DNA from 4 places in the Arthrobacter sp. 'calajunan' genome. Region 3 is predicted to be linked to each of the others. Evidence: riboswitches for the same ligand, from Rfam matches in the RefSeq annotation. Region 3 holds a riboswitch; each other region holds the start of a gene.
What was found. Region 3 has a riboswitch for S-adenosylmethionine ahead of RF641_RS05100 (hypothetical protein). Riboswitches for the same ligand answer to the same signal wherever they lie in the genome.
Positions count from the first base shown of each region.

Region 1 (7,665 bases), on a different contig from region 3:
GGACGTCCAGAAAAAGCGGATAAAGTTACTCCGGTACAAAATATCCGCCAATCTGATGAAAGCCTTCCTGATGAGAGCATCCGTCGGGAACTCGAAGGGAAAACATGCAGTTCGCCGAACTCTGGAGCAAGTCGCGGGCCTGCCTCGCGCTGATGGCGATGCTGATCCTCACCGAGCTCTTGGCGCTGCTGGTTCCGGTGGAGACCGAACATACCAGCAGGGAAGGCCTGAGCGTCGCCTCCTCCTTCGGCATGCTCTTCTGCGGCGTCGTGCTGGGCACCTACGCCGCATGGGTGGGCGGCCGCTTCGGCATCGCGGCCCTGCGCCGGGTACGCGGACCGCACCGCATCGCGGCAACCGCCCTGCAGCTGCTGGCGCCCCCGCTGGTTGTCGGTGCCAGCGCCTACCTGCTGGGCTACGCGACGGTTATGTACCGGATGGGCGAAGTGTTCGTCCCCGACCCCGGACTATTCCTGCTCTCCATGCTCATGATGCTGGGCCTGTGCCTGGGCGGTTTGGGGCTGGGACTGCTGTTCGCCCCGAAGCTGGCCATCGGGCTGAGCATCGTGTTGTTCTCCGGACTGCAACTGCTTTCCCTGGTGGCCCCTGGCCCCATGCTGAGCAACATGGCAGGGCTTTCAGGGTGCTGCACCCGGGATTCGGCACCGAATCCCATAGTCATCCAGGCAGTCGCCCTGTGCTATCTGGGCTGGTCGATGTTGGGCGTGCTGGCCATCTGCGTCAAGGCGCAGAACATGAACCGAATTGCGCGTCGCGCGCTGGCCGTGGCCGGAGCATTGTCGCTGACAGTGCTCTGGGGCGGCGGGGCGCTGGCGGCGCAGGATGCCGGCGAAGAGCAGCAGCTCAGCCGCACCTCCGAGCTGCGCTGCGAAGAACCCGGCGACGGGCACGAGTACTGTTTCTGGCCCGGGGAAGCGGAGCACTGGAACGAGTGGAGGTCTAACATCACCGCGGGTGTCGGCCAGTTGGAACAGGCCACAGGAATCCAGCAGCCGCGCATCATCACCAGCAGCAAGGCCCATGCCGAGGCAACCGGCGGTCTGCTGCTGGGCTTCGAGGACCGTTATTCCCCGGAAACCGTCAAGTGGGACCTGGCCATGAAAATGTCGGTCAACCCCACTGAGCAATGTTTGGGCAGCCTTGCGGCGAGCCACGGCATTGTTGGCACCTCGAGTGCCGAAACCGAAGCGCAGCAGCACATGTGGGCGCAGTCCAACCTGCTGTACCAATGGTGGACTACAAAGGCAGACCGGGACTTTTTCGACTCGGCCGAGTCTGAGCAGCTCGACGCGTTGAACGCGCTGGACGAGCAGTCCCAAATCAGCTGGGTAAAGCGGGCGGCCGCGGGAGTCGAAAACTGCCAGCTGGTGCCGCTACCCGGATCCTAGGGCTGCACCAACCGTCCAATTAACAAGCAAAGGTAGGTGGAGACTCCATTGTCCCCGCCTACCTTGTGCTGTGCTCCTCGATGTTCCTAGAGAACGACCGTGCCCTTGGCGGTATTGAAAGTTACCGACAGGATGCCCGGCGTCCCGTTGGGAGCCTGGTACTTGGTGGTCACCGGTCCGAGATTCACGTTCTCCGGCTGCCCCAGCCATTCAAGCACGCGCTCGCGGGATCCTGCAATGTTGATCTCGCTGATTTCACCGGTAGGCTCCAGCGCGCGCGACGGATGCAGGTCCTCGGTGCCATCGTCCCAGCGCAGCAGGTAGGGCACCTGCGGATCCGCGATCAGGCCCTTGATGCCGATCTGCTGCCAGGTCAGTTCGCGGCCGTCGGGGAACTTGCGGTTCCCGGGAACTGCCTTGCGTTCCAGGCGTTCTTCCGCTCCGCTCAGGTCGTCCAATGACACGCACCAACCCATCCAGCCGCCGCCCAGCTCGGAGCGCGCGCGCACGGCCTGTCCGAAAGGTGCCTTGAGGCTGGCCGGATGGTTCAGTACCTCGACGACCTCAAGGTACTGGTTGTGCTTCAGCGGGAAAATTACATTGCGAGTTCCAAACCGTGGATGCACGCCTCCCTTGACGAATTCCAGGCCCAGGGACTCTGCAATTCTTTCAGCGGTTGGCATCAGCCCATCCGGGCCGCATGCGTACGTAACGTGATCTAGCCTCATCATGTGCCAATCATGACAACAATGTGATCCCAGTCTCTACTTAGGTGATCCTAAGATCTGGACTCTTGTCGAATTCTGTGCAATAAGACGTCGCTCGGACGCGAATATGACCGATTGAGACTCTGGATCCGGCCTCGGGTTGCCAAGATATTCGATTTTCGGGCACACTGGACGCAGGTCATGAGTCCCAGTAACAAGCCCCGGCTTACTGGGCGGCAACCCTCCAACCGCGGTGGGGTGCCCCGGGTGAAGACCTGGCCCTTGAGCCGCTCGGCGTCAAGGACAAGCGCGGGTTACCCCTCTGGCAGCACCTCGTTGAGGTTCTTCCCGGTGGTGTGTGTTCAGTGGTGTACCCCCATAGTTACAGAACTTTTGGAGGCTGCCATGAGCAACAATTGGTCGTTTGAAACCCGTCAGATCCACGCAGGACAGAGCCCTGACCCGGTTACCGGTGCTCGCTCCCTGCCGATCTTCCAGACCACGTCCTTCGTCTTCCCGAGCGCCGAAAGCGCCGCAGCGCGCTTCGCCCTGCAGGAGCTGGAGCCGATCTACACCCGCATCGGCAACCCGACCACCGAGGCCGTGGAAACGCGCATCGCCGACCTCGAAGGCGGCGTGGGCGCACTGCTGCTGTCCTCTGGCCAGGCGGCAACCACCTTCGCGATCCTGAACATCGCCGAGGCCGGCGACCACCTGGTGGCCAGCCCGAGCCTCTACGGCGGAACCCAGAACCTGCTCAAGCACACGCTGAAGAAGCTGGGCGTCGAGGTCACTTTCGTTTCCGACCCGGACAACCTGCAGGAATGGCGCGACGCCGTCCAGCCGAACACCAAGGCGTTCTTCGGCGAGACCATCTCCAATCCGCGCCAGGATGTGCTGGACATCGAGGGCATTTCCGCGATCGCCCACGAGGTCGGCGTGCCGCTGCTGGTTGACAGCACCCTGGCCACCCCGTACCTGATCCGTCCCATCGAATGGGGTGCGGACATCGTGATCCATTCGGCCACCAAGTTCCTCGGCGGCCACGGCACCGCGATCGCCGGCGTGATCGTGGATTCGGGCAACTTCGACTTCTCCAAGGATCCCGAGCGCTTCCCGAGCTTCAACACCCCGGACGAGTCCTACAACGGCCTGGTCTACGCCCGCGACTTGGGCGTCAACGGCATCCTCGGCGCCAACCTGGCCTACATCCTCAAGGCCCGCGTACAGCTGCTGCGCGACCTGGGTTCGGCCCCGGCGCCGTTCAACGCGTTCTTGATCGCCCAGGGTCTGGAGACCCTGTCCCTGCGCATCGAACGCCATGTGGAGAACGCCTCCGCTGTCGCGAACTGGCTCGAAGCCCGCGCGGATGTGGAAGCTGTGGCCTACGCCGGCTTGGAATCCTCGCCGTGGTTCGAGCGCGGACGCAAGTACAGCCCGAAGGGCGCCGGCTCGGTGCTGGCCTTCGACCTGCCCGGTGGAGTCGAAGCCGGCAAGGCTTTTGTGGACGCATTGCAGCTGCACTCCCATGTGGCGAACCTGGGTGACGTCCGCTCGCTGGTCATCCACCCGGCCTCCACCACCCACGCCCAGCTCTCCGACGCGGAGCGCCTGGCCGCCGGGGTGCGCCCGGGACTGGTGCGCCTGAGCGTCGGGCTGGAGAACATCAACGACATCCTGGCCGACCTCGAGCTTGGGTTCCAGGCGGTCGCAGCCCTTGAGGGCAAGGAACTGCAGGAAACCCGCTAGGCATGGCATCCATTGTGACTACCGAAGACACCATCGGCACCGAAGAGCTCGCCGAAGGGACCCACGGCATTTTGCGCCGTGCGTCCGTGGGCGAGTACTCCTTCGAGTTCGGCGGCTACCTGCCGCAGGTGGCCCTGGCCTACGAAACCTGGGGGGAGCTGAATGCCGAGCGCAGCAACGCAGTGCTGGTGATGCACGCCCTGACCGGAGACGCCCACGTCTCCCGGGGCGATTCGCAGACCGACGGCTGGTGGGAGGACTTCGTCGGCCCCGGCCTGACAGTGGACACCGACCGCTTCTTCGTGGTCTCGGTGAACATGGTCGGCGGTTGCAATGGATCCACCGGCCCCGCATCGCTGGATGAGCAAGGTGTGCCGTGGGGTTCGCGTTTCCCGTTCGTCACCATCAAGGATTCGGTACGGCTGGAGCAAAGGCTGGCTACGCAGCTGGGAATTGAGCGCTGGCATACCGTGCTCGGCGGGTCCATGGGCGGAGCCCGGGCCCTGGAATACGCGGTTGAATTCCCTGAGCAGGTCGCGAACCTGGTGGTCATGGCTTCCACCGGCCAAGCCAGCGCAGAACAGATAGCGTTCGCGCAGGTGCAGACCCAATCCATCCGGCTTGATCCGCATTTCGCCGGGGGAGACTACTACCTGAACCAGGCGCGCCCGGACGAGGGGCTGGGACTGGCCCGCCGGCTGGCCCACCTGACCTACCGTTCCGAGGCGGAGCTGGAGCACCGCTTCGGCCGCAAGGCGCAGGAGGGCGAGGTGCCGGCAGGCCCCTTCGAAGGCAAGCGCGGCCGCTACCAGGTGGAAAGCTACCTGGACCACCAGGCCAGCAAGCTGGTCAACCGCTTCGACGCGAACAGCTACCTGGTGCTGACCGAGGCCTTGATGAGCCACGACGTGGCGCGCGGGCACGGCTCCTATGAGCAGGCGCTGGCTCGGCTGGAGCAGGTCAATGTGCTGGTGGCCGCCGTGAAATCGGACCGCCTGTACTACCCGGAGCAGTCGGTGAAGCTGGCCGCCTCGTTGGCCACACCCAAGCCCGTGCACTACATCGATTCGCCGATCGGCCATGACGGCTTCCTGACGGACGCCGCCCAGCTGGATGGGGTGCTGCGTACCCTGGTCTTCGACGAAGACTGATCCACGCACAAAGCGAAGGCCGCGCCACCAGTTATCGGTGGCGCGGCCTCCGCCGTGTCCGGGGGCTATCGGGCGCTGTCGCCGGCGCCCAGCGAGTCGTTCGGGGCGCTGTCCGCAAAGGGCATCGGGGTGGGGCGCTTGGCGGTGATGCCATCTCCCGAGGACTGGTGGCGCAGCCGGCGCAGTACCCATGGGGCGAGGTGCTCACGGGCCCAGTGCAGGTCCTCGATCCGCGCTTCCTTCCAGCTGCGGGTGTCCTCGACTGCGTCGATACGGGTGTCAAGCGTGTGCGGGACGTTCAAGGCATCCAGTGCCATCGCCGCAATGCGCTGGTGGCCCAGCGGCGAGAAGTGCAGGCGGTCCGCAGACCACATCACCGGCTGGTGCAGTTCGCGCAGCGCCCACATGTCTGCCACGATCGCGTCGTAGCGTGCGGCGACGGTGCGGACATTCTCGTTGTAGATGGCCACGCGGCCGCGGATGCTTCCGAGCACCGGGGTGTCCCGGATATCCGGCCCGGTGAACAGCAGGATGGTGGCCCCCGTGGAATTCAGCCGGGAAATCGTGGAATCGAGCTGGTCGGCGATCTTGTCCGGATCCCCTCCCGGGCGCAGCACGTCGTTGCCTCCGGCGCAGATGGAAATCAAGTCGGGCTTCAGATCAATGGTCGGCTGGACCTGCTCCTCGATGATCTGGGCAATCAGCCGGCCGCGGATCGCGAGGTTGGCGTAGGCGAAGTCAGGCACGCCCCGACTGAGCTCCTGGGCCAGACGGTCGGCCCAGCCTCGGAAGGACTGCGGGGCCAGGGGATCGGGGTCTCCCACGCCCTCGGTGAAAGAATCGCCGACCGCTACATAGCGCCGCCAAGGGTGCACCGTGGAATTCTCGGAATCAGGAGTTTCGAAACTTGGGGAAATAGCCACAAGCTACATTGTTACTCGTTAGTAACGTTGTGTCAACGATTCGAGAAAACTATCCGAGCAGGACCTTGCTGCGGGCCTCGGCGTATTCCTCGGCGCTGATCAACTGCTTGGAACGCAGATCCTCCAGCTCGCGCAGCCGGTCCTCCTTTGACTGGGCCGGGGCGAGCAGCGCGGACTTCGAGGCCTTGGCCGCGATGTCGGTCTGCACGGTGAAGATGTCAACCCCGGCGTTCTTCGCCGCCCGGTAGTTGCGCACCCAGACAACGATGATGAATACGACTACCAGCGTGAAAACGACAAGGAAGAGTATGGACAAGATGCTGACGCCGGCAAAGGCCGCGTCCATGGTGCCGGTCGGGTCGGAATCGAATAGTGTTTCCGGATCGTTGAGCTCTTCGATCAGTTCCGGCGGGGCGTCATCAAAATTCATCGCGGAGGCTGCTTTCGGTGGGTGGAGAAAACATCGTTCATCTATTTCCACAAGTCAACCACGATGGTTAAGCCAACGCCCCGAGTAAATCCAAACGTTACAGAATTGCAACGGGGCGATTGGTACTTTTGGCGTCGTCCGATGCGCTGGCGAGGGGCGGGGGTCGCTAGGCTTAGAACACTATGACTAATCCTGAAGCATCCACGGTTGCGCTGATTTCCCGCAATGATGAATCCCGACTGGGCACGCCGCTGCTGGTGTTCCTGCACGGCTACGGCTCGAATGAAGAAGACCTGATGGGCCTGTCGCGCTATTTGCCGCAGGAATTCACCTATCTTTCGGTGCGGGCTCCGCTGCAGGCCGGACCGGGGTTCAGCTGGTTCCCGCTGTCGCAGGAGATCGACTACTCTGTCGACGCAGTGGCGCAAAGCGTGAAAGGCCTCTGGGCCTTCCTGGAACCGATTGCGGCGCAGCACTCGTCCCTCACGCTGCTCGGCTTCTCGCAGGGCATGGCCATGGCCACGTCGCTGGCCCGTTACCAGCGCGAGGCGGTGTCCGCAGTGGTCGGCCTGTCCGGTTTCGCAGTAGAAGCCCCGGAACTGGAGATCTTCGACGACGCGAAGCTCAAAGCCAACCCGTTGCCGCTGTTCTGGGGTCGGGACCTCGCTGACCCGGTCATCACCCGTGACAAGATCGAATTCACCCTTGGCTGGGTTCCATCCCACACCGAGCTGACCAGCGAGACCTACCCGCAGATTGCCCACTCGGTGAGCATGGAAGAAATCCAGGATGTCGATGCCTTCCTCAAACGCGAAGTCTTGAAGCTGGAATCCTAGGCCGGACCTGCGGAGCCGGAGTACTTGGCTCAGGCCCTGTGGCCCGCGATGAAGGGCTCTCAGCCTGGACTATGATATGGAAGTCGATGTTCGGTTTGTTGACATGATGATCAAGCGAAATTCCATTGTCCTTGATATCGGGTGCGGCATCGGCAATGCCGTCAACGGGTTGCGAACTCTTGGGCATGATGCTTACAGAGTTGATCCAACCACTGAAGTCCCCGACGTTGCAGCAGACCTCTATGGCCATGCGTATTTTCGCAACATAGCGGCCATCGACACCACATCCGGAAACCTCGCTCTGAAAGGTCTTCCCGATCCTATGATGCAATCCTCATGTCGGGGAACATTCCTTCATTCTTGAAGGTTGATGAACCAAAGGCAAGTTTTCGCCAGGTCGCAGAATTGCTGAATCATGGCGGCATTTTCGTCCTTGGTACGACTACAGATTTCCAAGGCG
Region 1 is NZ_JBKZDY010000002.1:223,896-231,560, reverse strand. Features, by position in the region: gene RF641_RS03590 (hypothetical protein) at 105-1,409, shown strand; gene RF641_RS03585 (VOC family protein) at 1,496-2,140, opposite strand; SAM riboswitch class IV at 2,314-2,432, shown strand; gene RF641_RS03580 (bifunctional o-acetylhomoserine/o-acetylserine sulfhydrylase) at 2,522-3,865, shown strand; gene metX (homoserine O-acetyltransferase MetX) at 3,868-5,016, shown strand; gene RF641_RS03570 (SGNH/GDSL hydrolase family protein) at 5,082-5,933, opposite strand; gene RF641_RS03565 (hypothetical protein) at 5,989-6,369, opposite strand; gene RF641_RS03560 (alpha/beta hydrolase) at 6,552-7,205, shown strand; gene RF641_RS03555 (hypothetical protein) at 7,282-7,569, shown strand.
Region 1: it holds a riboswitch for S-adenosylmethionine, as region 3 does, so the genes downstream of both, RF641_RS03580 (bifunctional o-acetylhomoserine/o-acetylserine sulfhydrylase) here and RF641_RS05100 (hypothetical protein) in region 3, are expected to answer to the same signal.

Region 2 (7,665 bases), on a different contig from region 3:
GGAACGTCGCCTCCGCATGGGTGGCGGCGAACTGCGAGCCGCGCGGCGAGGACCCCGCCTGAAACAGGAACGGGGTGCGCTGGACGCTGGGCAGGGCCAGGTGCGGCCCGTCGATCGAGTACAGCTGGCCGCGGTGGTTGATCTTGTTGACCCGGGCCGGGTCGGCGTAGATGCCCGACTCCTTGTCTGCCTTGAGCGCATCGTCCTCCCAAGAGCCCTCCCAGAGCTTGTAGGCGGCTTCCACGTACTCCTCGGCCCAGGCGTAGCGGTCGTCGTGCGCGACCAGGTTGTCGCCGCCGAAGTTTCGGTGCGCGTTCTCCAGCACGCTGGTCACGATGTTCCAGGCCACGCGGCCGTTGGACAGGTGGTCGAGCGTGGAGGCCTGGCGGGCGAACTGGAACGGGTGCGCCTGCACCACCGAGCTGGTCATGGCCAGCCCGATGTCGCTGGTGGTGGCGGACAGCGCGGAGAGCAGCACCAGCGGGTCCTGGCTCGGAACCTGCAGCCCCTTGCGCACCAGCGAGGCCCAGCCGCCCTCGTGGTCGCCGTACAAGCCCACCACGTCGGCGAAGAACAGGCTGTCGAACTTGGCGTCTTCCAGCTTCTTGGCCAGCTCCACCCAGAGCGCCAGCTCGTTGAACTTGTGCTGCTCGGCCTGAGGGTGGCGCCACATGCCGCCGAGGATGTGGCTGGAGGTGTTCATCAGGAAGGCCGAGAGCAGGAAGCGCGGCCGCGAGTCGAAGGTTCCCATGGCTACTTGGCTCCCTTGGCTTCGCCGATCGAGTGCAGTCCCGTCGGGATGGTTCCGTTGATGAAGTAGTCGCCCACCGAGCGGGCCTTGAAGGCGACCGGGTTGTGGGTGGCGACGGTGCGGGCATTGCGCCAGAAGCGGTCAAGCGACTTGGAGGTGGAGACCGCCGAGGCGCCGGTGACGTCGAAGAGCTCGCTGGTGGCGTCCAGGACCAGCTTCGGGGCCGCCACGTGCGCCTGCTGCACCGCGAGCTCGGCGCGCAGGAAGGCGGCCTCCGCATCCAGTCCGAGGCTCGGGTCCAGCGCGGCGTCCAGGTCTCGGGCCGCCGACACCACAATCGATTCCGCGGCGAAGACGTTGGAGGCCAGGCGTCCCACAAGCTCCTGGATCTGCGGGTCGTCCTTGAACAGCGCGCCGGAGCCGGTGTTGAAGGTGCGGGTGCGGGTGGCGACGATCCGGGCGGCTTCGTTGCGGGCGGCCTTGCCGATGCCGACCAGCACCGAGAGCAGGCACAGCTGGAAGAACGCGGGCTCCAGGGTGGAGGCCACCTTGCGCTGGATGATGTTCTGCTCGTCCACCGCGACGTTGGTGAAGATCGCGGTGCCGGTGCCGGTCAGCGGCTGGCCGAAGCCGTCCCAGTCGTCGAGGATCTCAACGCCCTGGGCGCGGCGGTCGACCACCGCGTACTGGCGCCCCTCGACGCCGTCCGTGGTCGCCATGACAACTACCCAGTCAGCGAAGATCGAGCCGGTGGTGTAGTACTTCTCGCCGCGCAGCACCCACCCGGCATCGGACTTGACGAGCTTGGTGTTGGTGCTGCCCAGCGCGTTGCCGCCGCGCTCGGTGGCGGCATTGCCGAAGATCTCCCCGGCGAGCACACGCGGGAACCAGCGGTCCTGGAATTCCTGCGGCTGCAGCGCGATGGTTTCAACGAACGAGAAATGGCTGCGCAGCAGGTGCGACACATTGGAGTCGGCGGCCGACAGTTCGATGAGCAGGCGGAAAAGATGCTCATGGCTGACCGGATCCCCGCCGTGGCTGGCCGGAACGCGCAGCGTGGTGAATCCGGCGTCCTTCAGCCACTGGACCTGCTCGAAGGGCAGGATGCGCTGCTGTTCGCGTTCGCGAGTGCCTTCGGCGATGCGCGCGAATACCTCGCTGAAGCGGGCCGAGAGCTGCTGGTAGGCGGCTTCGCTGCCAACTAAATCAGTTGCTTGCAGGCTCATTTCTCTCCAAAAACTAGTGGCGACTTGTTGACGCTCATAAATCCTGCTAAAAAGAGGGCTCGTTCGCTCTCGAGCTGAGACGGATGGGGAACGAGCCTCGATCGAAAATTACTTATTCCACGTCGCGAAGTCGGCCTTCCAATCGCGATCCCAAGGGGTGGTCAATGCGCCATCAAGGTAGTTCTTGTACCAGTCGCGGACTTCATCAGAGTGGTAGGCAGCTTCAAGTGCTTTGCCTTTTTCCGTGTCCATGAATCCCGGCTTGGCCGCAACGAGGTTGATATACGGAAGGGCTTCTTCTTCTTTTTCAAAGAGCAGCGCATCTTCAGGAGTCAGGCCAATTTCGGCTCCAAGGCGGGCAAACAAGAATCCGGCATCAACGTCTGGCAGGGTTTTCGACAGAGACTGCTGATCCACCTCGACGAAACTGAAATTCTTCGGATTCTCCAGAATGTCTTTCTGCGACAAATGGATGACGCTCTTTCCCTCGGTAACCTTCAAAAGCCCTGCTTTGTCCAAGAGGGCCAAGGCCCTGCCATTGTTTGCGGGGTCTACAGGCAACGCAATCTTTGCCCCGTCCGGCAGTTCAGATGCCGACTTGTATTTCGACGAATACACACCAGCCGGCGAACTGTATGTGTAGAACGCAGGTTCAACATCCACATTCTGATCCTTTTTGAACTGCTCAAGATAGGCTCCGTGCTGGAAGAAGTTCGCGTCGTATTCTCCGTTGGAAACCACATGGTTAGGCTGAACGATGTCGGTAACGTATGTGGCTTCCAACTTCCAACCCTGCTGTTCCAAAATCTTCTGAGCGATCTTGGTTGGTTCCTGCGAGGGAGCTGATTCCGTAACGATCATCTTGATCGTCTTATCGTCGGAGGATGCGGCGTTTCCACCGGATAGCCCGCAGGAGGTTAGTCCCATGACTGCCACTGCACTAGCTGCCAATGCCAGGAATGAACGACGAGTTGTTTTCTGCATGATTTGATCTCTATTCGAAGACTGAGGTTTGTTGGTTAGCGCTTGTCTGCGCGTCGCGAGAACGTGGTTCCCAAAAGTTGAACTGCATGAACCATGAGGATCATGAGAATGATCGCAATGAGCATGACTCCGGTTTCATATCTGTAATAGCCGTAGCGAATTGCAAAGTCCCCGATGCCACCGCCGCCTACAAGTCCGGCCATTGCTGAGTAAGAGATAAAGCTGACGGTCATGATCGTCATGGAAGACAGGAGAGCCGGTTTAGCTTCGACTAGGAGGACATCTCTGATGATTTGTCCTCGTGTTGCACCCATTGCCTGTGCTGCTTCGACAACGCCTGAACCGAGTTGAGTGATGTTCTGTTCGACGAACCGAGCAAAATAAGGGATAGCGTTGATGGTAAGTGGGACGATCACCGCTGCCGTGCCAACGGTTGTTCCTACAACGAATCTGGTGAATGGAATGATCGCGATAAGCAAGATCAGGAACGGGAACGACCTCAGAGTGTTCACGATCCCGTCGACTACTCGATGCAGTCGCGGCCGCGGACGCAATCCATTGGGTGACATGGAATATAGCCAGATGCCTAATGGAGTTCCTATCAGAACTGCAAGAGGGATCGAGACAAGGAGCATCGCTAGCGTTTGCGCAATAGCAGTCCAAATTTCGGGTGCCAGTTCAGCTACTCGCTCGATGGTGAAGCTTGATACCCCTTGAGTGGTCAGCAGTACATTTAGGTTGTTCATCAGTTTCTTCTCCCTTTCGATCTAGGCGAAGACCGATGTTGCAAGCTCATTGGTTTTGTTCCTGCGCTGCAGGCTAATTTCATCGCTAATCAAATAGCGGCCAATTGAAGTTTGTGGTTCAAAACCTGGTTCCTTCAGACTTCTCAGCTCAAATTCTTCAACTACTGAACCGTCTTCCATGACCGACACTTTGTCTGCAATTGCCTTAATGACGTTCATTTCGTGCGTGACGATAATTGTCGTGATCCCGAGATTGGCATTGATGTCGCTGAGGTATTGCAGCACCGAAGCGGTCGTTCGGGGATCAACCGCGCTAGTGGGCTCGTCGCAAAGCAGAATTTTCGGTTCCGTAACCAGCGCCCTTGCAATCGAAATCCGTTGTTTTTGGCCTCCAGATAGCTGGCCGGGATAGGCCGATGCTTTGTCGGACAGGTCCACAACACTGAGTGCTTCCAACGCTCGCTGGCGCCGTTCCCTTTTTGGGACGCCCTGGAACTTCAGATTAAGTTCAACATTCTGAACGGCTGTTCGGTTGTTCAGCAGATTGAAATGCTGGAAAATCATTCCGATCTGATGCCGCTGTGCGCGCAGTTCCTCTTCATTGAGTGACATCAGGTCGATACCTTCGACCAGCACCTTCCCTGATGTCGGTCTTTGCAAGAGGTTGATATTTCGCAGCAATGTGGATTTACCGGCCCCAGAGAACCCGATAATGCCATGGATACTGCCCTGTGCAATGTCAAGATTTACGTTCTTGACGGCGGTAAATTTGTTTTCCCCTTCGCCAAAGGTTGTCGTCACGTCTTGCAAGTGGATCATGTTCGCTCCTTACTTCGTCTTAAGGCGGAGCATTCTTCCCTGCTTTGCGATTGATTAACACGATCGTCAGCATCGAGAAGTAAAAGATCTCCATCGGTCCGGGCCTTAGCACCGCTTCCGCTGTCGGGTGGTTGCTGCGACGTCAACGAGCCAGGTCTCTCAGTCGCTCTGGATGGTGTGGTGTCCAATTTCTTGAACAATTTCAGTGTCGAACACGGAGTTGAATGTGACCAAGCGTGACGTAAGTAAAACGTCATGAAACCCAGCAACGGTTATCAACGCTCTTGAAACGAGTCATTTTGCACGTCACAAAGCGTCTTGTGACGATTCTTGTCGACAGCTCTGACAAATTCTTGACTCGGCACCAGGACGCAAGATCTGTTGCGGCTCCATGGGTGAAGGAGCTAGTGGGGCAAAATCGCGATATCAGCGACCACGGCCTGCCGCTTCCCAAGCCGATGCGTCCGCCGTCCGGTGAACACGGAAATCACCGTCTGCTGCGGAATGGAACAACCCTCGATTGGAACCGGAAATTAGGTTAGCCATAATAAGCAATTTCGCCATTCCAATCGCGCTAAGAAAGACGGGCAACATGACCGCCACCGACGCAACACAGTTTTCCGCCCGGCTTCGCAGCGTCACCCAGGAAGATCACCACGCCGCAGAATCCAGCGACTTCATCACCACGCTGATGGGCGGGGAACGCTCGGCACGCGACTACATGCTGCTTATTGCCCAGTACCACTACATCTACGGTGCGTTGGAAGAGGAAGTCCGGGTGCTTGCCGCGGATCCGGAACTTCGCCAAATCTTCGACGCGGCACTTGAACGCAGTGGGCAGATTGCAAAAGACCTGGATGTCCTGCTGCCGGCCCACGGGTTGAAGGAGATCCCCGCGGCGTTGCCGGCCACCGAGGCCTACGTTGCGGCAATCCGCGCCTCGGCGGCGGAACCGGCGCGCCTCGTCGCCCACCACTACCTGCGCTATCTGGGAGACCTGTCCGGCGGCCTAGCCATCGGAAAGCTCGTATCCCGCCACTATTCCATTCCCGATGAAGCATTGAACATGTGGAAGTTCGAGGCCATCGACAAGCCAAAAATCTACAAGGATTCCTACCGCGACAAACTCGATGTTTTCGGGGCGAACACCTCGCATGCCGAAGCGGTGCTGGACGAGGCGAAGCGCGGGTTCCAGTGGAACAAGTCGATCTTCGAGGACCTGCTGAAGGCAAGCGCCAGCGAGCTGAGCGCCGCATCCTAGGTTTTCGGAAGTTCTGCACTGACCTGCCACCGGCCGCGGGAATGCCTTCGGCCGGCACGTCGTTGGCAACGGTAACCGTCAACGGAGGAAACTCATGAAGATCGCAGTCGCCGGAGCTACCGGAAAACTCGGCACCCTCGTTATCGATGCGCTGTTATCCCGGGACGCCCCAGCGGGCAGCCTGGTCGCGCTCGGCAGGTCCCCGCAGAAACTCGCCGCCTTGGCAGCCAAGGGCGTGGAGACCCGCGTCGCCGACTACAACGCGGCGCACACGCTCGTCGCGGCCCTCGAAGGCGTCGACAGGCTGCTGCTGATTTCCGGCAGCGACGTGGGACACCGGATCCCGCAGCACGAGAACATCATCAATACCGCCCGTCGTGTTAACGTGTCGCTGATCGCCTACACATCCATCGCCAACGCGCGCACCGGCCAGCTGAAGCTGGCCGCCGAACACGTGGCCACCGAGGACCTGCTGGCAGGATCCGGGATCCCCTATGTCCTGCTGCGCAACGGCTGGTACACCGAGAACTACACGGACCAGCTCATGGGCTACCTCAACAGCGGGGTGATCCTCGGCGCGGCGGGCGAGGGAAAAATCAGCGCCGCCACCCGCGCGGACTTCGCCGAGGCTGCAGCGGCCGTCCTGCTGGATGAGCAGGTTGCCGGGGGAACCATCTACGAGCTCGGCGGAGACAAGTCCTTCACGCTCGGCCAGCTGGCCGGAGCGCTCGGCGCCGCCACCGGGCAAGAGGTCACCTACCGGGATCTGGACCCGCAGACCCTGGCCGGCATCTACGAACAGTCCGGAATTCCCAAGGTTTACGCCGAGATCCTGGTGGACACCGACGTGCGTATCCGCGACGGCGCCCTTGAGGTGCACGGCTCGGACCTCGCCCGGCTGATCGGCCGCGCACCCACCCCGCTGGGCAGGGCCATCAAGCAGGCCCTGAACAGATAGGCACGGCGCCTTCGGCCCCGGCGAGCGCACGCCGGCTGATTGCGGATATCCTTGGCCTGGATTGAACGAAATGCCCGATTCGCTCGTGTATCAGGCATGAGCGAGAATCAACTCGGAAAATCCCGGCCGCGAAAGGGGCGCGTGACAACCAGCGATGACGCCACCCTGCGGCTGCTGCATGAAAGATACGCGCAGCCGCTGTGGCGTTATGTCTTCTCGCTGACCAGAGACTCGTACCAGGCGGAGGACATCGTCCAGGAGACCCTGCTCAAAGCCTGGAATTCCCCGCGGATTCTCGACGAACCGGTGGAAGAGGTCCGCGGGTGGATGTTCACGGTGGCCCGCAACCTGGTGATCGACCAGTCCCGCAGCGCACGCTCACGGCATGAACGCAGCATCGAACGGCTGCCTGATCAGCCCGCCGCGGATCACGCCGACCAGATTTTCGACGAGATCCTCATTCATGACGCGCTCGCTGCGCTCAGCGAACCGCACCGGCAGGTGGTGGTGCTGGCCTACTACGGCGCCTGCAGCACGCAGCAGATCGCAACGGAATTGGGCATCGCGGACGGAACCGTGAAGTCCCGGCTGCACTATGGGATGAGGGCCTTGAAGCTGGCCCTCCAGGAACGGGGAGTAATACGATGAGCGAGCATGAGAAGTTCGCCCAATGGGATGCCGCCTATGTGCTGGGCGCGCTGGAGCCGGCCGACCGCCGGCTGTTCGAAGAGCACCTGGAGAACTGCGAACGCTGCCAGGGCGCCGTATCCGAGCTCAGCGCGCTGCCGGGCTTGCTCTCGCGCGCGCACGACCCGGAAGAGGTGACGGCCCTGGTGCCGCAGCCCCCGGCGGACCTGTTCGAGAAGACCGCCCGGCGCGCGGCCTCCGCGCGCCGGCGCCGCGGCACCCGCATGATCCTG
Region 2 is NZ_JBKZDY010000007.1:114,071-121,735, reverse strand. Features, by position in the region: gene RF641_RS12450 (NtaA/DmoA family FMN-dependent monooxygenase) at 1-751, opposite strand, end outside; gene RF641_RS12445 (acyl-CoA dehydrogenase family protein) at 754-1,977, opposite strand; gene RF641_RS12440 (MetQ/NlpA family ABC transporter substrate-binding protein) at 2,086-2,961, opposite strand; gene RF641_RS12435 (methionine ABC transporter permease) at 2,997-3,707, opposite strand; gene RF641_RS12430 (methionine ABC transporter ATP-binding protein) at 3,729-4,526, opposite strand; SAM riboswitch class I at 4,614-4,705, opposite strand; gene RF641_RS12425 (heme oxygenase (biliverdin-producing)) at 5,119-5,787, shown strand; gene RF641_RS12420 (SDR family oxidoreductase) at 5,882-6,745, shown strand; gene RF641_RS12415 (sigma-70 family RNA polymerase sigma factor) at 6,887-7,393, shown strand; gene RF641_RS12410 (anti-sigma factor family protein) at 7,390-7,665, shown strand, end outside.
Region 2: it holds a riboswitch for S-adenosylmethionine, as region 3 does, so the genes downstream of both, RF641_RS12430 (methionine ABC transporter ATP-binding protein) here and RF641_RS05100 (hypothetical protein) in region 3, are expected to answer to the same signal.

Region 3 (7,665 bases):
GTGCTGAAGCACCAGGGCGTGCGCGTCGAGGACGAGTGGAACCTCGACGGCAAGAACATCAACTCCATCAAGGCCGACGACTTCGACACCCTGCGCCCGCACCTGAAGAAGGCCAAGGACGAGTCAAAGCTCAGCGCCAAGACCAAGGGCTGGACCACCACCGCTCCGAGCGGATGGACCATCGACAACTCGGCCATGCCCAAGGGCGGCGTGCGCGAGTGGCGCGGCTGGTCCTTCACCACCGACGAGTTCTGGACCAACACGGATCTGAACCAGGGCCGCGAAACCAGCGTCCACAACCGCAACGTCTTCGCCGTTGCCGACTCGGACGAGTGGGACGACAAGGCGCACGATCCCGGCCAGTTCGACTCCACCCTGATCAGTCCGGAGTACAAGGTCAAGGGCGGCCAGAGCGCCACCCTGAGCTTCGCCTCGAACTACAGGATCGACGGCCCGCAGTCCGGCGAGGTCTTCGTCAGCTTCGACGGGGGCGAGCCGGTATTGGTGAAGTCCTACGACAAGAACTACAACGGCGTGGAGCGCATCGCCATCGATGTTCCGAAGAAAGCAAAGAAAGCACAGGTCTCCTTCCGCTACTCCGGCACCAATTCGGCATTCTGGTCCATCGACCAGGTCTCGCTGAAGAAGTAGCCAGCGGCCGCGAACGCATGGCGCTAAGTGATAGTAAGGAATTTCCTTACTATCACTTAGCGGTTAAGTGATAGTAAGGTGGATCAGTAACTATCACTTAGGAAGTGCGAAACCATGGAGTCCAAAGAGAGCAACAGCTTCGTGGAGATTCCTGCGCTTGGCTCGGAAACACATCACTGGCGGCCGCAACAACCCCAAATCTTTTCAAATGCACAAGTCTCCAGGCAGACAGGCGAATACCAATCGGCAGTGGTTCCATCGATCGCCAACTGGTCACCCGATTTTTCATCATCCCTGATGTCCGAACTCGAGGAAGCAAACGATGCATTGCGTCTCTTCGATGCCTATGCGTTCTTATTGCTGGGGCAAGAGAACCCTGCGCTCGGACCCATGTCGAGCATTCTCTTGCGCACGGAAAGTGCCTCCAGCAGCCAGATCGAGCAGCTTTCCACCTCCGCCCGGCAACTTGCGCTCTGGGAAATCAACGAAAGTGAAAAATCCAATGCTCGCACGGTAATCGGCAACGTACGCGCAATGGAAGCCGCATTACAGCTCTCGGAAGAACTCAACGTCACCAGCATCTTGTCCATGCATCACGAATTGTTGCGGCATCAAGACGACCTTGTCGAAGAAGCAGGAAAATTCCGGCAAGAACTCGTATGGATCGGTGGCAAAGATTCCGCCGGCCCCCGTGGCGCCAGCTATATCGCGCCCCAGCATGAACTGATCGCGGGGGCATTGGCTGATCTTGAAACGTTCATTCACCGTCAAGACCTGCCTGCCCTCATCCAGGTTGCCATCGCGCACGCCCATTTCGAGAGCATCCATCCCTTTGTCGACGGGAACGGCAGAACTGGACGGGCCCTTGCCCACGCAATGCTCCGCCATCGCAAGGTAACCACTCATTCGACCGCGCCCATTTCAGCAGGCATCCTGCGGGATACCACCGGTTATTTCGATGCACTCACCGCCTATCGGCAGGGAAACGCCTACGGAATCATCAAGATCTTCATCGATGCTTCGATCTACGCAGCGACAACGGGGCAAGTGCTGTTGCTGGCTCTGGCAGATGCATTGGAAGATTCACGCAGGCAGCTGGATGGACTCCGGTCGAATTCGACTGCGTTCAAGGTACTACCGCTGCTGATAGCGCAACCCGTCGTCAACGCCAGCTACTTGAAGAACGCCCTGAGCGTTACCGACGCAGTCGCTCATCGCGCCATCGCAACCTTGAGCGATCGCGGGGTCCTGAAAGAGAAGTCTGGTTTGCGCAGAAACCGCGTCTGGCAGCACGACCGAATCCTGAAGATTCTGGATGACTATGGGGCCACGATTCGCCGGGACTCGGTGCGCTAGGCGCAGGCACCCGCTCTGGCCAAGCACTCCGAGCAGGCTGGCTGACTGCCTGTAATTTTCGTACCCACTAGGAGACTTTCACTGCTAGGCTCTGCTCATGGATGCAGAATTACGTGCCTTTATGATGTCCTTCAACAAGCTGGCGGACCTCGCTGAAGAATTCCGCCAGAAGCCCAATGGTGCTCAGCTGGCACCCGTGTTGGAAAAACATCTGAAAGTTTCGCCTAGCTCGCTTCCGCTGATCACCGAGGCTTTCGGCTCCCACCGGCTCGCGGATGCGAATATCGTTCTCGACCGCATTGCCGGCAGTGATCCCTCCGCCAAGATCGTCGGTATCGCCGGGCAGCAAAGGTACCATGCGGATCTGGCCGATCTGCTGATGCCGGAGAACCACATGGGTATTGTGGGTGAGCCTTCCTACGCTTCACTTGCCGTGGGCCCGGACCAGCAGCGTCGATTCCTGACACTGGGAATCCACCTCTTCCATTACCACTCCAGCCCGCTGGCAGTTTTGATCCGGAAGGCCAATCCGGAGTACGGGAAGCCCGAAGCTGCATTGGAGATCCTGTCCCCCGACGAACAGGTGACCGACGCATTCCTCAAGGAATTTCGCAACGGGTTGCGCACCTCGAGCATCTTCAAGGGCCAGGTCATCTCGTTCAAGGGCAACGAGTACCAGGAATCGAACGCCGGAGTCGCCTTCCACCGGCGCGAACCCTTCCCGCGCGAACAGCTCGTGCTGCCCGACGGCCTGCGTGAACGCATTGAGGAACAAGTCCTCGGCGTCGGAACCCACCGCGATGTCCTGACTGCGCTCGGTGCGCATCTCAAACGCGGTGTCCTGCTCTACGGCCCGCCGGGCACCGGGAAAACCCACACCGTCAGGTATCTGGCCTCGGCGGCTGAAGACCACACTGTCATCCTGCTCAACGGCGATTCGTTGGCCTACATCTCCCAAGCCGCCGCCATGGCGCGGGCGCTGCAGCCATCGATCGTCGTACTGGAAGATTGTGACCTGATCGCCGAAGACCGCAGCTTCAGCCACGGCCCCCAGCCGCTGCTTTTCGAAGTCCTCGACACCATGGACGGCCTGGAACCGGACGCGGACGTCACCTTCCTGCTGACCACGAACCGCGTGGATTCCCTGGAGCGCGCCTTGGTGCAGCGCCCCGGGCGCATCGATCTTGCAGTGGAGATTCCACGCCCGGATCTCGAAGGACGTATTGCCCTGCTCGAACTATATGCAGCCAAGCTGAAGCCCAGCTCCGACACCGTGCAACAGCTTGCGCACCTTGTCGATGGAACGACTGCCTCGTTCACCAGGGAATTGGTTCGCCGATCCATCCTCAACGCGGCAGTCGCGAACCAGGCTCCGGGTGACGCCCATCTGCTCGAAGCCGCCGCGGAGCTTATGGGCGATGCGGCCACTCTCACGCGAAACTTCCTCGGGGGAACCAACGACCCGGATCTTGACGAGCCGGAAGAATTCAGCGAAGACGCATCCTTCGGATGGTTCCCCGGGGTGGCAGGGAGCTACGAAGCGCCCAGCGGATTTGGACAAGATCCGGAAGCTGAACAGGACGGCGGCAGCAAGGGGTTGTAGGCCGCGCCTTCCTCCTTGCCGGGGAGGAATATCCCCCTGCTGCGCCAGCGCACCGCATCGTTGCCGCTTGAAGGCGTTCCTGCCGTGGGGCGATTCAGTTGGTGATCCCTTGATGGAGCGGGTCACCGTAAATAAACTGCTGAAGCGCGGCAGATGGCCGGCCGAAGAGCAACCGTTGCGGAAACTCCGCCCATTCCTCCGGTTCCAGCTGCACAACATGCGCCGGGTAGCAGCGGTCCACCAGAACCGCCCCACCCCGCTCATCGCGTTGCAGTTCCTTGTAGAGCTGCCCTGCCCTCGGGTTGGGCGCCAAGATGCCCAGCCGTCTCATCCGATCTTCGAGGCGAAGCAGGTCCTCCGGACTCTTGCAACGCCGACGTGCGTGCGCTGCTGCTTCCCTGATTCCCAACTGACGGCCCAATACAGTTCAGGTGTGAAGCCTGCGGCGATCCAGCGGAGGATGTAGTTCTGCAGGTGTTCCGGCGTCTCGCTGAGCTTGCCGCTGGCGAATTCCCCGCTGCGGGTTGCCTGCCGGTAAGCCGACTGCTCGACCGGACGTTCTCCGAAAAATGGGTAGTCCATGACCACGCTGTTCCACAGCCGTTCCTGCAGGGTGCCTTCTGGGTGATTGATCGAGAATTCTGGGTTCTGCATTGTTGTTCGCTCCTGCTCAGGGAGCCGGCCGAGCACCTATTGTGCCGGACTGGCCCACCGACTTACCCGGGACTTTTGTCCGGGTCGGTTCTTCCCCTGGGGCACCCCGCTCGATGAGGAGGGTTGCCGTGCGACCAGCCAGGTACTTTGCGTCGCAGCTCTTGAACTTGGAATCCAGCCTAACCCGCAGCTACCGACAGTATGGCCGCGGCGCCGGATACAGCAGATCCGGTGCCCATGCCTTCACAGGTACGGACACCGGATCAGCCATCGACTCTGGTGGACAAGTCCACCCTTGACTGCAGTTCGCTCGGTGCTAGCGGTCGGCCTCGGTGCAGATGCAGAAGCGATTGCCCTGGGCGTCGGTGATGACGGTGAAGGACGGCGCGGCATCGCCGTCGGAGTGGGCGCCAACTTCTCCCAGCTTCGTGAGCACCGGACCGCTTTCCGAATACGGAACCCACACGTCCAAGTGCAGCCGGTTCGTATTGGGAGTGTCGGTTTTCTGGAACCAGATCGCCGGGCCGCGACCGTGGGGATCGGCGATGCTGCCGTCCTCCAGCGACTTGTACCCAAGCCCGGCGGCCCATTGCTCCGCGATCTCCTGGGGCTTGTCGGTGTCGATGGCAATCTCCACTGCGCGGATCAGGTCGACGCGGGGTTTGGCCCCGAGGGCCGCGGCCCGCTCGGAGATCTTGCTGGCCAGCGCAATGTCGCGGGTGGTGACCTGGCCGCCGGCGTCATGGGAGGTGGTTGTCACGAACACGCGGTTGTAGCGCCAGTCCACGTCGGGGTGGTGGTTGTCCATCTCTGCGGCGCTTGCGATATCGCTGAAAAGCTCGATCGCGGCCGCGGAGGTCTTGGTCTCGAAAACCGCGGCAATGGCTCCGGGGATCTGGCGCCACTGCGGCATCCCCTGGAGGTATTCGTTGAGCTGGTCTTGGGCAATTACGTCCTGTGCAGGCATGCGTTTCTCCTTTCTCCGGCAACCTTCCCACCCGAGGGGGCGAAGTTCAATGGACCTGCGCAGACTGCCAGAAACAACGGACGGTTGCGGCGTACTGGATAACTGCTGTGAACATCGGTCTTCCGTGGAGAGCGGCACCGGCCGCGGCTAATCTCGGCAAATATGGGCACAAGGAGTTTTGATGACTAATATTCACAACGCCAAGGTCTCTGATTCAACGTTGGACGATGTCATTGACGAGACTGCTCACCGCACGCGACGCATCGTGAGCCGGATCATCATCCTCATCGTCGCAGCCATCGTCGCGGCCGCGGCGCTTGGAGCGTTCGATGTGGAATCCAGCACCGACCAGTCCGAGGACCGTATGCAAGTCCACGTGCGCCACCCGTTGGTGGCGCGGGCAGGCAATGAGGTCGAGCTGGAAATACTTGTCAGTTCCGACGAACCGCTGCCCGATACCTGTAAGCTGCGCCTCGCCGAGGACTACCTGTTGTTCTTCGAGGACTTGGCGGTCTTCCCGGACCCGGAATCACAAAGTTCCGACGCGGCCGGTGCTGTGGAATTCGAGGTTGCTCCCCAGCCCGGGGCCACGCAAATGCTGGTTCGCATCACAGGCCGGGCCTCTGACCAGTGGGACTTGCGCACCGACGGGAACCTCGAGGTCGAAGTCGGCGCTTCCACCGTCAACGTACCGTTCACCACCTGGAGGGTTCCCTAATGGAAATTGTCATTCGCGCCGCCATCGCCTTCGTGGTCCTGTGGCTGGTGACCCGCGCCGCAGGCCGTTCCACCCTGGGCGAGCTGAGCTCGTTCGAGTTGATCCTGTTCGTCGTCCTCGGGGACCTGGTGCAGCAGGGCATCACCATGGAAGACCGGTCGCTGAGTGGAAGCCTATTGGCCGCGCTCACCATGATCGTCTTGGCAGTGATCCTGTCCTATGCCAATATGCGCTGGCCCAGGATCGGAAAACTCACCTTGGGCCGGCCCATCGTGCTCGTGCGTGACGGCGTGATCGACCGGCGGGCATTGAGCGGCGAACGCATCGGCCTCGACGAGCTGAGCATGCTGGCACGCCAGGCGGGGATCGAGGAATACAGCTCGATCAGGCTCGCCATCCTGGAGTCCAGCGGAAAGGTCTCCTTCTTCACCAAGGAAGCGGAGGCCAAGCCATGAGCGTCAATACCGAAAGCAAGTTGAAGAAGGGCATCACCGGCCCCCTGCTGTACCTGTTCATCCTCGGCGACATCCTGGGAGCCGGCGTGTACGCGCTGGTGGGCGAGGTGGCCGCGGAAGCAGGCGGAGCCATTTGGGCCCCGTTGCTCGTCGCCTTGATCCTGGCGCTGCTCACGGCCACCTCCTATGCGGAGCTGGTCACGAAATATCCCAGGGCAGGCGGTGCGGCCATTTTCGCAGAGCGGGCCTTCAAAAAACCTGTGGTGTCCTTCCTTGTGGGCTTCTCCATGCTGGCGGCCGGCGTCACCAGTGCGGCGGGCTTGAGCATTGCATTTGCCGGGGACTATCTTTCGGTGTTCTTCGATGCACCCGCCATTCCTGTCGCAATAGCCTTCCTGGGTTTGGTCGCGCTATTGAATGCACGCGGCATCAAGGAATCGGTGCGGGCGAATGTCGGGATGACGGCAATCGAACTGTCGGGATTGCTGCTGGTGATCGTCGTGGCGGCCATATTCCTGGGCGACGGCAACGGGGACGCGTCACGTCTGGCCCAGTTCCCCGAAGACACCACGCCGGTTGCCGCGATCTTCGCGGGCTCGCTGTTGGCCTACTACTCTTTTGTCGGATTCGAGGTCTCCGCCAACGTCGCGGAGGAAGTCGTGGACGTGCCGCGGGTCTACCCCCGGGCGCTGTTCGCCGCACTGCTCACCGCCGGAGTGGTCTACTTGGCGCTTGGCGTGCTCACCTCGATCGCCATGGATCCCAAGGAGCTGGCAGGATCTTCCAGCCCCCTGCTGGATGTCGTGCAGGCCACCGGGGTCGGGATCCCCAGCTGGCTGTTCAGCCTGGTAGCCCTGGTGGCGGTGGCCAATGGCGCTTTGTTGACCATGATCATGTCCAGCCGGCTGGCGTTCGGGATGGCGGAGCAGGGGCTGCTGCCGCCTGTCCTGGGGCGCGTCCTGCCGCATCGCCGCACCCCGTGGGTGGCGATCATCGGAACCACGGCGATCGCCATGCTATTGACGCTGACCGGTGATCTGGCGACCTTGGCCAAGACCGTCGTGCTGCTGCTGCTCTTCGTGTTCACCAGCACCAATCTTGCCGTCATCGTGCTGCGGCGGGACCGCGTGGAGCACCGGCATTTCCGGGCTCCGATCATCATTCCGTATCTCGCGCTGGCTTCCTGCGCTGTGCTGCTCGTCCAGCAGGATGGCGGGATCTGGCTACGCGGGCTCGCGTTGCTCGCCTTGGGTGCGGTCCT
Region 3 is NZ_JBKZDY010000003.1:49,837-57,501, reverse strand. Features, by position in the region: gene RF641_RS05120 (alkaline phosphatase family protein) at 1-651, shown strand, start outside; gene RF641_RS05115 (Fic family protein) at 766-2,007, shown strand; gene RF641_RS05110 (AAA family ATPase) at 2,105-3,610, shown strand; gene RF641_RS05105 (hypothetical protein) at 3,705-3,923, opposite strand; gene RF641_RS05100 (hypothetical protein) at 3,938-4,264, opposite strand; SAM riboswitch class IV at 4,318-4,431, opposite strand; gene RF641_RS05095 (4a-hydroxytetrahydrobiopterin dehydratase) at 4,581-5,231, opposite strand; gene RF641_RS05090 (hypothetical protein) at 5,413-5,949, shown strand; gene RF641_RS05085 (DUF421 domain-containing protein) at 5,949-6,404, shown strand; gene RF641_RS05080 (APC family permease) at 6,401-7,665, shown strand, end outside.

Region 4 (7,665 bases), on a different contig from region 3:
TGATGCCCTTCTTGGCGCGGCCGAGCAGGAACACCACGAAGCCAAGGACAATCACCGAAGCCCAGGTGTAACCCAGAACCTGGGCGAAGTGCACGACATCGTGCGAAGTTTCACCGATCTGCATGGAGGCTCCGGCCGAGCCGCCGATGAAAAAGATGATGACGTTGAGGTACCCAGCGCCGAGCGCGGCGATCGCTACCTGGATGAAGTTGAATGGGCTATTTGGGGTTCCCTGCGGGGCCATTGACGTTCCCTAAGATATCGTTGACAGTTCTCAACGATTCTATAGTCGAACACATCCAGCCAAAACCCTTGGGCCGGGTGACTTCTACAACACCCGTCCCGCACAGAAATATCCGCAAATTGACACGCCCCCAGAACGTGCCAAGCCCAATCACCCTGCCATGGCTCGCTCGTTGGCCCTCCTGTTGGAGTTGTTCACCGCGATGTACCAGCTGGCGCCGACGATCACGTGCATGACGGCGACCGCAACCGCGCTTCCTGCATCTTCGGCGAAGAACAGTTGCGTCACGGCCGAGAGGAGCAGCAGGGCAAGCCCGATCACCTGGGCGACGCGGCAGAAGCCCGGACGGCCGCGTGCGATGAGGAAGGTCAAGAAGCCGAGCACCACGATCGGAGGCACGGTGAACCGGATGACGTGGATGAAATCGAGGTTTCGGAACATCCCGTCGGAGAATTTCATGGATGCCCCGGCGGCCTCCGCGATGAAGAACGTGAGCACGCTCAGGGCCATGGCGCCAAAGGCGGCGATCAACACCTGGACGAAGTTAAACGGCATTTTGAATTTGACGTCAGCTTGCATGGCTGGACATCTCCTTTGATGTGAAAAACCGAATACCCGTTCTTTCACTGTACGCCCGAAAACAACCTTTGAACCCGACGATTTTACGGCTCGCAGTTTCGATCGCCCGAGATGCGCTCAGGCCTCGGCGATGGTCACTTTCAGCTTTCCGGATTTCCAGAGCTGGGTCGCTTCGGCGGCCCAGGCCAAGGCGCGTTTCGACTCGGCAGGCGTGAGGAAGTGCGTGTTGATGTGAAGCCGCTGCTCGGGGTCCACGCTCTTGGGCAGCAGCACCATGGGCCTGCTGCCTTCGACCTTGACTGCATGGAACAAGCCGCAGTGGCGCCCGATGTGGTGCACCGTGCAGTAGAGGTCGCCGCGGTCGATGTCCGTCCGGCCTCCCTTTTCCCATGCGTCCAAATGGTCGAGTTCGCAGCGTTCGGCGGGCATGGTGCACCCCGGGAAGGCGCAGCCGCGTCGTGCGGTGCGCAGGGCCTTGGCCTGGCTCTTGGAAAACAGCCGCTGCGAGCGACCGAGGTTGAGGATCCGGTCGCGCCCGTTCAGCACCACCGGGTAGATGCCGGCATTGCAGACCGCGGCCCTGGCTTCGCCTGCGGAAATCGGCTTGCCCGTGATGGTCACCGCGAAGTCCTGCCCCGTTTCGACCATCTTGTCGTAGTCGATGATGATGCCGACCTCGGTGGCAGAGCCTCGGCGTTTGCCGGTTCCGGCGGATCTTAGCGTCGCAAGCAGGCCCATCAGGTGGCGCAGTTCGGGCCGCATGTCCTCGAAGGGAACCAGCAGCTCGGCGGCTTCAGGGTCTGCCGGCGGTGTGTCCTCGGCGGTTTCTCTGTCGACGTCGAAGCCTTCATGATCAGTGCGGCCTGTATCCAGATCTTCGTGGTCCGGCTCTTCAGCGGCCGCGTCGTCGGCTTCCTTGGGGTCCTGCGCCCAATCCGGCATGGTCTCGGAATCGTCCCAGTCCGGCGGGGCGGGGTCGCCGTTTTCAGCGGCCAGGTCCTCGGCGGCCTGGCGGTGGAGTTCTTCGCGGTTGCCGGTCTCGGTTTTGGGGTTGTCCACCTTGCGCAAGTGCGCGTCGACCACTTCGGCCTGCGAGGGCAGCACCCGCAGCAGGTAGTGTTCCAGCCCCTTGCGACGGCCGAGCTTGAACAAGCCGATCTCGGAGAGCAGCGCGCCCAGCGGCCGCTTGCCGGACTTGAGCTGGTGGATCAGGTCGGCGACGTGCTTGCGGGCGGTTGCGGGCTGTTCGCGGATCAGCGCGACGGCCTCCGCCTGGATGTTGGCGCGCGCTTTCTGCCCGGCGGGGCCGGGGCCGAAGTCCTTCTGGGCGCCGTGGATCAGCCGGGAGGCGGAAAGCACCAGACGCGGGTCGGAGCGCGGGGCGGTGAATTCGGCGGCCAACTGGGGCAGCAGCGGCGCGGCGCGGTGCCCGGCGGTGGTGACCTGGGCGATGAGGCAGTCGGTCTGGGCCAGGCGGTCGCGGGCGGTGCCCAGCGGGATGCCCAGCCAGTTGTGCAGCAGCCCGGCGGTGTTCTTGTAGGGGGTGCGGCCCATGGTGGTGCGCCCGGCAGCGCGGGCGAGGTCCTCGGCGGAGGGGTGCTCGCCGGCGTCGGCGATGGCCTGGAAGGAGTCGGCGTCCAGCTGGTGGGCGCCGGTGCGGCGCAGCAGGTCGGCGGCGAAGAGCTGGGCGCGGGCGAACTCCTGGCCCAGCTGTTCGACAAGCAGCGCGAAGTAGGCGGCGTGGCCGGCGGGGAGGTCCGCGTCGGCCACGTCCGCCCAGGCCGCTGCGATGAGGCTGCGGGCCTCGGCCAGTTTCCCGACCGCTTCGGTGCTTGTGGAGGTCTGCATGTCCCCAGCGTGCGGCGGGCGCCGGGAGGGCCGGCCGCCGCAGCTGCGGATTGTGGATTACTTCGAGGCGCCGATCGCCCAGACGCGCGGCAGCTGCGTGCCGTTGGTCGCGAGGTCGCCGATCAGCCGCGCCTTGAACACCCACGGATTGTGGTTGCCGGCGGTGCGGGCGTTGCGCCAGTGGCGGTCGAGGTTCTTGGACACGCTGGTGGCGGAGGCGGCCAGCGCGTCGAAGGCGTGGGTGAGCGCGGTGAGCACCAGCGGGGTCAGCACCACCTGACCCTGGGCGGAGGCGAGCTCGGCCGCGTCGTTGGCGGCCTCGTCCTCCTGGATCGAGCCGCCGGAGTGCAGCGCGATCGCCGACTCGTAGGCGCCCTGCAGGGCGTGGGAGACGCGTTCCACGGTGGCCGCCGCGGCGAAGGCGGCCGCGGAGACCTCGCCGATGACCTGCAGCAGCTGCGGATCCTGCCCGGCGATGTTGGCCGCGGCGTGGCTGAAGGTGCGCTTGCGGGCCGCCAGCTGCGCGGCGAACTCGCGTTCGGCGGCCTTGGCGGAGCCGGCGAGCACCGCCAGCAGCACCTGCTGGTAGAACGCGGTCTGGTACTTGAAGCGGGTGTCGAACTCGATCAGCTCCTCCACCCCCGCGCCGGTGAAGGTGGAGGTGCCGGTGCCGGTGGTGCGCTGGCCGAAGCCGTCCCAGTCGTCGGCCAGGGCCACGCCCGGCTGGTGTCGGGAGACCGCGGCGATGACGCGGGTTCCGGTGTCGGTGCGCTGCGCGTAGGTGTCAAGCCAGTCGGCGAAGATCGATCCGGTGGAGTAGTACTTGGCGCCGGTGATCGTGAAGCCGCCGGAACCGTCAGGGCTGACCTTGGTGGCCACCTCGCCCACTGTCACCGCTCCGACCTCCGTCCAGGAGTTGCCGACCAGCTGGCCGGCGGCAAAGCGGGCCAGCCAGGTATCGCGCCCCGGGCCCGGGGCGGCGACCAGCCGGTCCTCCACGAACGCGAAGTGCGCGCGCAGCGCCTGGGCGATGTTGGAGTCGGCGGCGGCCAGGTCGGTGAGCAGTTCGAACAGCTCGGGCAGGGTGGCGCCGGCGCCGCCGTGGGATTCCGGGACGCGGATCGCGCCGAAACCGGCGGCGGCGAGGTCGGCGACCTCGCGGTAGGGCAGTTCGCCGGTGCGGTCGCGGTCGGCGGCGCCGTCGGCGATGGCCTGGAAGTGCGGGGCGAAGCGTTCGCGCAGCCCCGCCAGGCGGGATGTGGACAGGGCGATCATCTGGTGTTCCAATCGGTGTTGCAGGCAGGGTGGCGTAGGCGTCCAGTGTCTAGGTGTACAGCGAGAGCGGCTGCGATTCGCCGCGCAGGAAGTAGGCGCCGACCTCGATCTTCTTGTAGTCCACCGGGTCGTGCAGCGAGTGCGTGCGCACGTTGCGCCAGAACAGGTCAAGCCCGACGTCGCTCTTGGTGGAGGAGGATCCGGTGACCTCGAAGATGCGGTTGGCGACGTCCACGCCGGCCTCGCTGGCCACGACCTTCAGCTCCGCGATCGCCACCGCCAACTCGGCGCGCTGCGGCTGGCTGACTGCCCCGCCCAGCACCTGATCGAAGCGGCGGCCCAGCTTCTCCGCCAGCGCGGCCACCGCGGCAGTGCGGGCCTTCAGCTCCCCCACGGTGCGCTGGAAGACGACGTCCTGCGAATAGGTTTCGGCCTGCGAGAGGAACCAGGCGTTGGTGCGCCCCAGCAGGATCTGCCGGCCCCGCGCCAGCGCGCCCTCCGCGATGCCCAGGTAGAAGTTCGCGAAGGCCAGCTGGACGCCCGGGGTGAGCAGGGTGGCCACCGGCTCGTCGGTGACCGGGCCCAGCACGTCGGACGGCTCGATGCGCACGTTGCGGTACACCAGCGAGTTCGAGGCGCTCAGCCGCTGGCCCAGATAGTCCCAGTCGTCGACGATGCGCAGTCCTTCGGCCTCGCGCGGGACCACGAAGGCCAGCAGCTCGCCGCTGCCTTCGACCTCCGCGTTGACGACGATGACCTCGCCCACCCCGGAGCCGGTGGAGAAGCGCTTGGCCCCGTTCAGCCGGTAGCCATCGCCCTCGCGGGTCAGCACCAGGTTCGGGTCCACCGGGTTGACCGAGTCGCCCCACAGCCAGCTTCCCGCCACGGTGCGCCGCCACCAGTCGGCCTGCGCCTCGGCCGGGGCGTAGAACGCGATGGAGGACTGGTTGATGTAGTGGTAGGCCAGCAGCTGGGAGATCGACCCGTCGGCGGCGGCCAGGATGCGGATGACCTCGAAGGCAGTCTCGAAGTGCCCGCCGGCGCCGCCGAACTCGGCCGGGACCAGCAGCTCCAGCAGCCCTGCCTCGCGCAGCAGCTTCACCTCGGCGAAGGGCTGCTTGTTGGCGCGGTCGCGGGCCAGCGCGTCGGCGGCCAGGGTGCCGGCAACCTGGCGGGCGACGGCGCGCCAGTGCTCCAGTTCGGCCTGGCTGGCGGTGCCGGTGTACGGGACGCGGGGCAATGCGGTGACGGTCATGATCGGGCTCCTTGGAATTGGACTTCCGAGGGATACCGGGACGCGGCCCGGGCTCCATCGAACCTGGCGTTAGCACTCCCTGCGGATTGCAGGCTTGCTGCGGCGTCGCGGAGCCAGGTCTCTCAGCCGCTCTGGATGGTGTGCACCGATTCAAGCACGCCGCCGAAGCTTGAGGGAACCGCCCCGTCACGCGGCGGAACGCACCGCAAAACTGCGTCATATTGGGAGTTTGGAACCCGCGCCGGGCCCAGATCGCGACGGTGCGCGGCAGCATCCAGCCGTCGCACGACGTCATATTGGCGCACGCAGTGCCCGGGCCCGGCGGGCCTTGCTGCTAGCGGGAGAGGAAGCCGAGCAGCAGGTCGTTGACCTCCTTGGCGTGGGTCCACAACAGCCCGTGCGGGGCGCCATCCACCTCGTGGTACTCGGCGGCGGGCAGCGCCTCGGCGAAGCGCCGGCCGGTGACGTCCACGGGCAGGATCCGGTCGGCGGTGCCGTGCACGATCAGCGCGGGCACGTCGATCTTCGGGATGTCGGCGCGGAAGTCGGTGGTCCAGGTGTACTGGGCCGCGACCGAGGCGTAGGGCGAGGCGGCATAGGCCAAGGCCTTGTTCGCGGCCAGCGCCTCTTCGCTCAGCCGGTTGCCCAGGAAGGTCTCGGTGTTGAAGAAGTTCTCGAAGAAGCTGCTGAAGAACGCGTAGCGGTCGGTTTTGGCGGCCTCGGCCATCGGGTCCAGCGCATCCTGCGGCACACCCTCGGGGTTGTCATCGGTCTGCAGGATGAACGGTTCCAGCGAGCCGAGGAAGGCGGCCTTCGCGACGCGGGCCGAGCCGTAGGTGGAAAGGTAGCGGGCTACCTCGCCGGTGCCCATGGAGAAGCCCACCAGCACTGCGTCCTTCACGTCAAGCGTTTCCAGCAGCGTGTGCAGGTCGGCGGCGAAGGTGTCGTAGTCGTAGCCGACGGCCGCCTTGGAGCTCTTGCCGAAGCCGCGGCGGTCGTAGGTGATGACGCGGTAGCCGGCGCCGAGCAGCGTCGCGGTCTGCAGCTCCCAGGAGGATCCGTCCAGCGGGTAGCCGTGGATCAGCACCACCGGCTGCCCGGAGCCGTGGTCCTCGTAGTACAGCTCGATATCGGTGGTGTTCTCTTCTCCGACTTTCACGGTTGCCATGCTGGCCCTTTCTCCGACGAAGGGCGCGGCGGTTGCCGCGCTGCCTCCCACGCTAGGCATCGGTCCTCGACGGTGGCAAGGGTTTTGCGCAAAGCGACAGCGAGCGCTTCAGCGCAGGTAGGTCCGTGCGACGCTGAACGCGGTGCGCTCCAGCAGCTTCAGCGCGTCGGCGGACAGCTCGGCCAAACTCGCCGGGCCCGGAGCGATCGAGTAGGCCGCGAGGATTCCGGCGTCGGCCAAAACCTGGTCTTCCAGGCTGACCGATCCGGCGATCACGATAACGTCTCCCCCGGCGGCCTGCAGTACCCCGGATACCACCTTGCCCTGCAGGGACTGCGAGTCCAGCCGGCCCTCGCCGGTGATGACCAGATCCGCGCCGCCCATGATGCGGTGGGCGTCCAGCACCCGGGCGACCAGCTCCCACCCGGGGACCAGGTCGACCGCGAAGTAGCTGCCCAGGCTGAAGGCCAGGCCTCCGGCGGCGCCCATGCCTTCTCGGTCGCGCAGCACCCGGCCGGTGGCGGTTTCCAGCACATCGGCCAGCCGGCCCAGCCCGGCGTCGAGGGTTGCGACATCCTTCAGGGAAGCACCCTTTTGCGGCCCGAAGATCGCTGCGGCGCCGTTCTCGCCCAATAGCGGGTTGGTGACATCGCAAGCGATCTGCCACACTACCCCGGCGGCGCGCGGATCCAGCCCGCTGACATCGATGCTGTGCAGCTCGTTCAACGGGCCGCCTCCCGATTGCAGCTGGTTGCCGTCGGCGTCGAGGAACTTGGCGCCCAGAGCGGAAAGCAAACCGGTGCCGCCGTCGGTGGTCGCGGAGCCGCCCAGGCAGAGGATGATTTGCTCGGCCCCGAGGTCCAGCGCCTTGGATACCAGCGCGCCGAGCCCGTAGGTGGTGGCCGACAGCGGCTGGCGCGGCGCATCGGCGACCTGCGGCAGGCCGGCTGCTTCGGCTGCTTCGACCACCGCGATCTTCCCGTCGGCAGACAGCCCCAGCCGTGATTGCACCGGTCTGCCTAAGGCATCAGCGGTTTGCACCGGAACCGGTTCGGTGCCCCACGCGTCGATCAGCGCTTCCAGGGTTCCCTCGCCTCCGTCGGCGAAGGGCACCGCGGTCACGGAGATTTCACGGCCCAGGCTGCCGGCACCTGCGAGGAATCCGGTCCTGATGGCTTCGGCGACCTCGCTGGCGCGAGCGCTGCCTTTGAAGGAATCCGGCACCACGGCGATTTGCAACCCAGTGGCCGGCGAAGAGTTCGGTGTTGAGGTCATGCATTAACCCTATGGAGATTC
Region 4 is NZ_JBKZDY010000010.1:86,059-93,723, forward strand. Features, by position in the region: gene RF641_RS14855 (DUF6069 family protein) at 1-244, opposite strand, end outside; gene RF641_RS14860 (DUF6069 family protein) at 395-823, opposite strand; gene RF641_RS14865 (HNH endonuclease) at 941-2,671, opposite strand; gene RF641_RS14870 (acyl-CoA dehydrogenase family protein) at 2,729-3,946, opposite strand; gene RF641_RS14875 (acyl-CoA dehydrogenase family protein) at 3,996-5,201, opposite strand; SAM riboswitch class I at 5,253-5,343, opposite strand; gene RF641_RS14880 (alpha/beta fold hydrolase) at 5,536-6,369, opposite strand; gene RF641_RS14885 (glycerate kinase) at 6,478-7,644, opposite strand; gene RF641_RS14890 (sugar diacid recognition domain-containing protein) at 7,654-7,665, opposite strand, start outside.
Region 4: it holds a riboswitch for S-adenosylmethionine, as region 3 does, so the genes downstream of both, RF641_RS14875 (acyl-CoA dehydrogenase family protein) here and RF641_RS05100 (hypothetical protein) in region 3, are expected to answer to the same signal.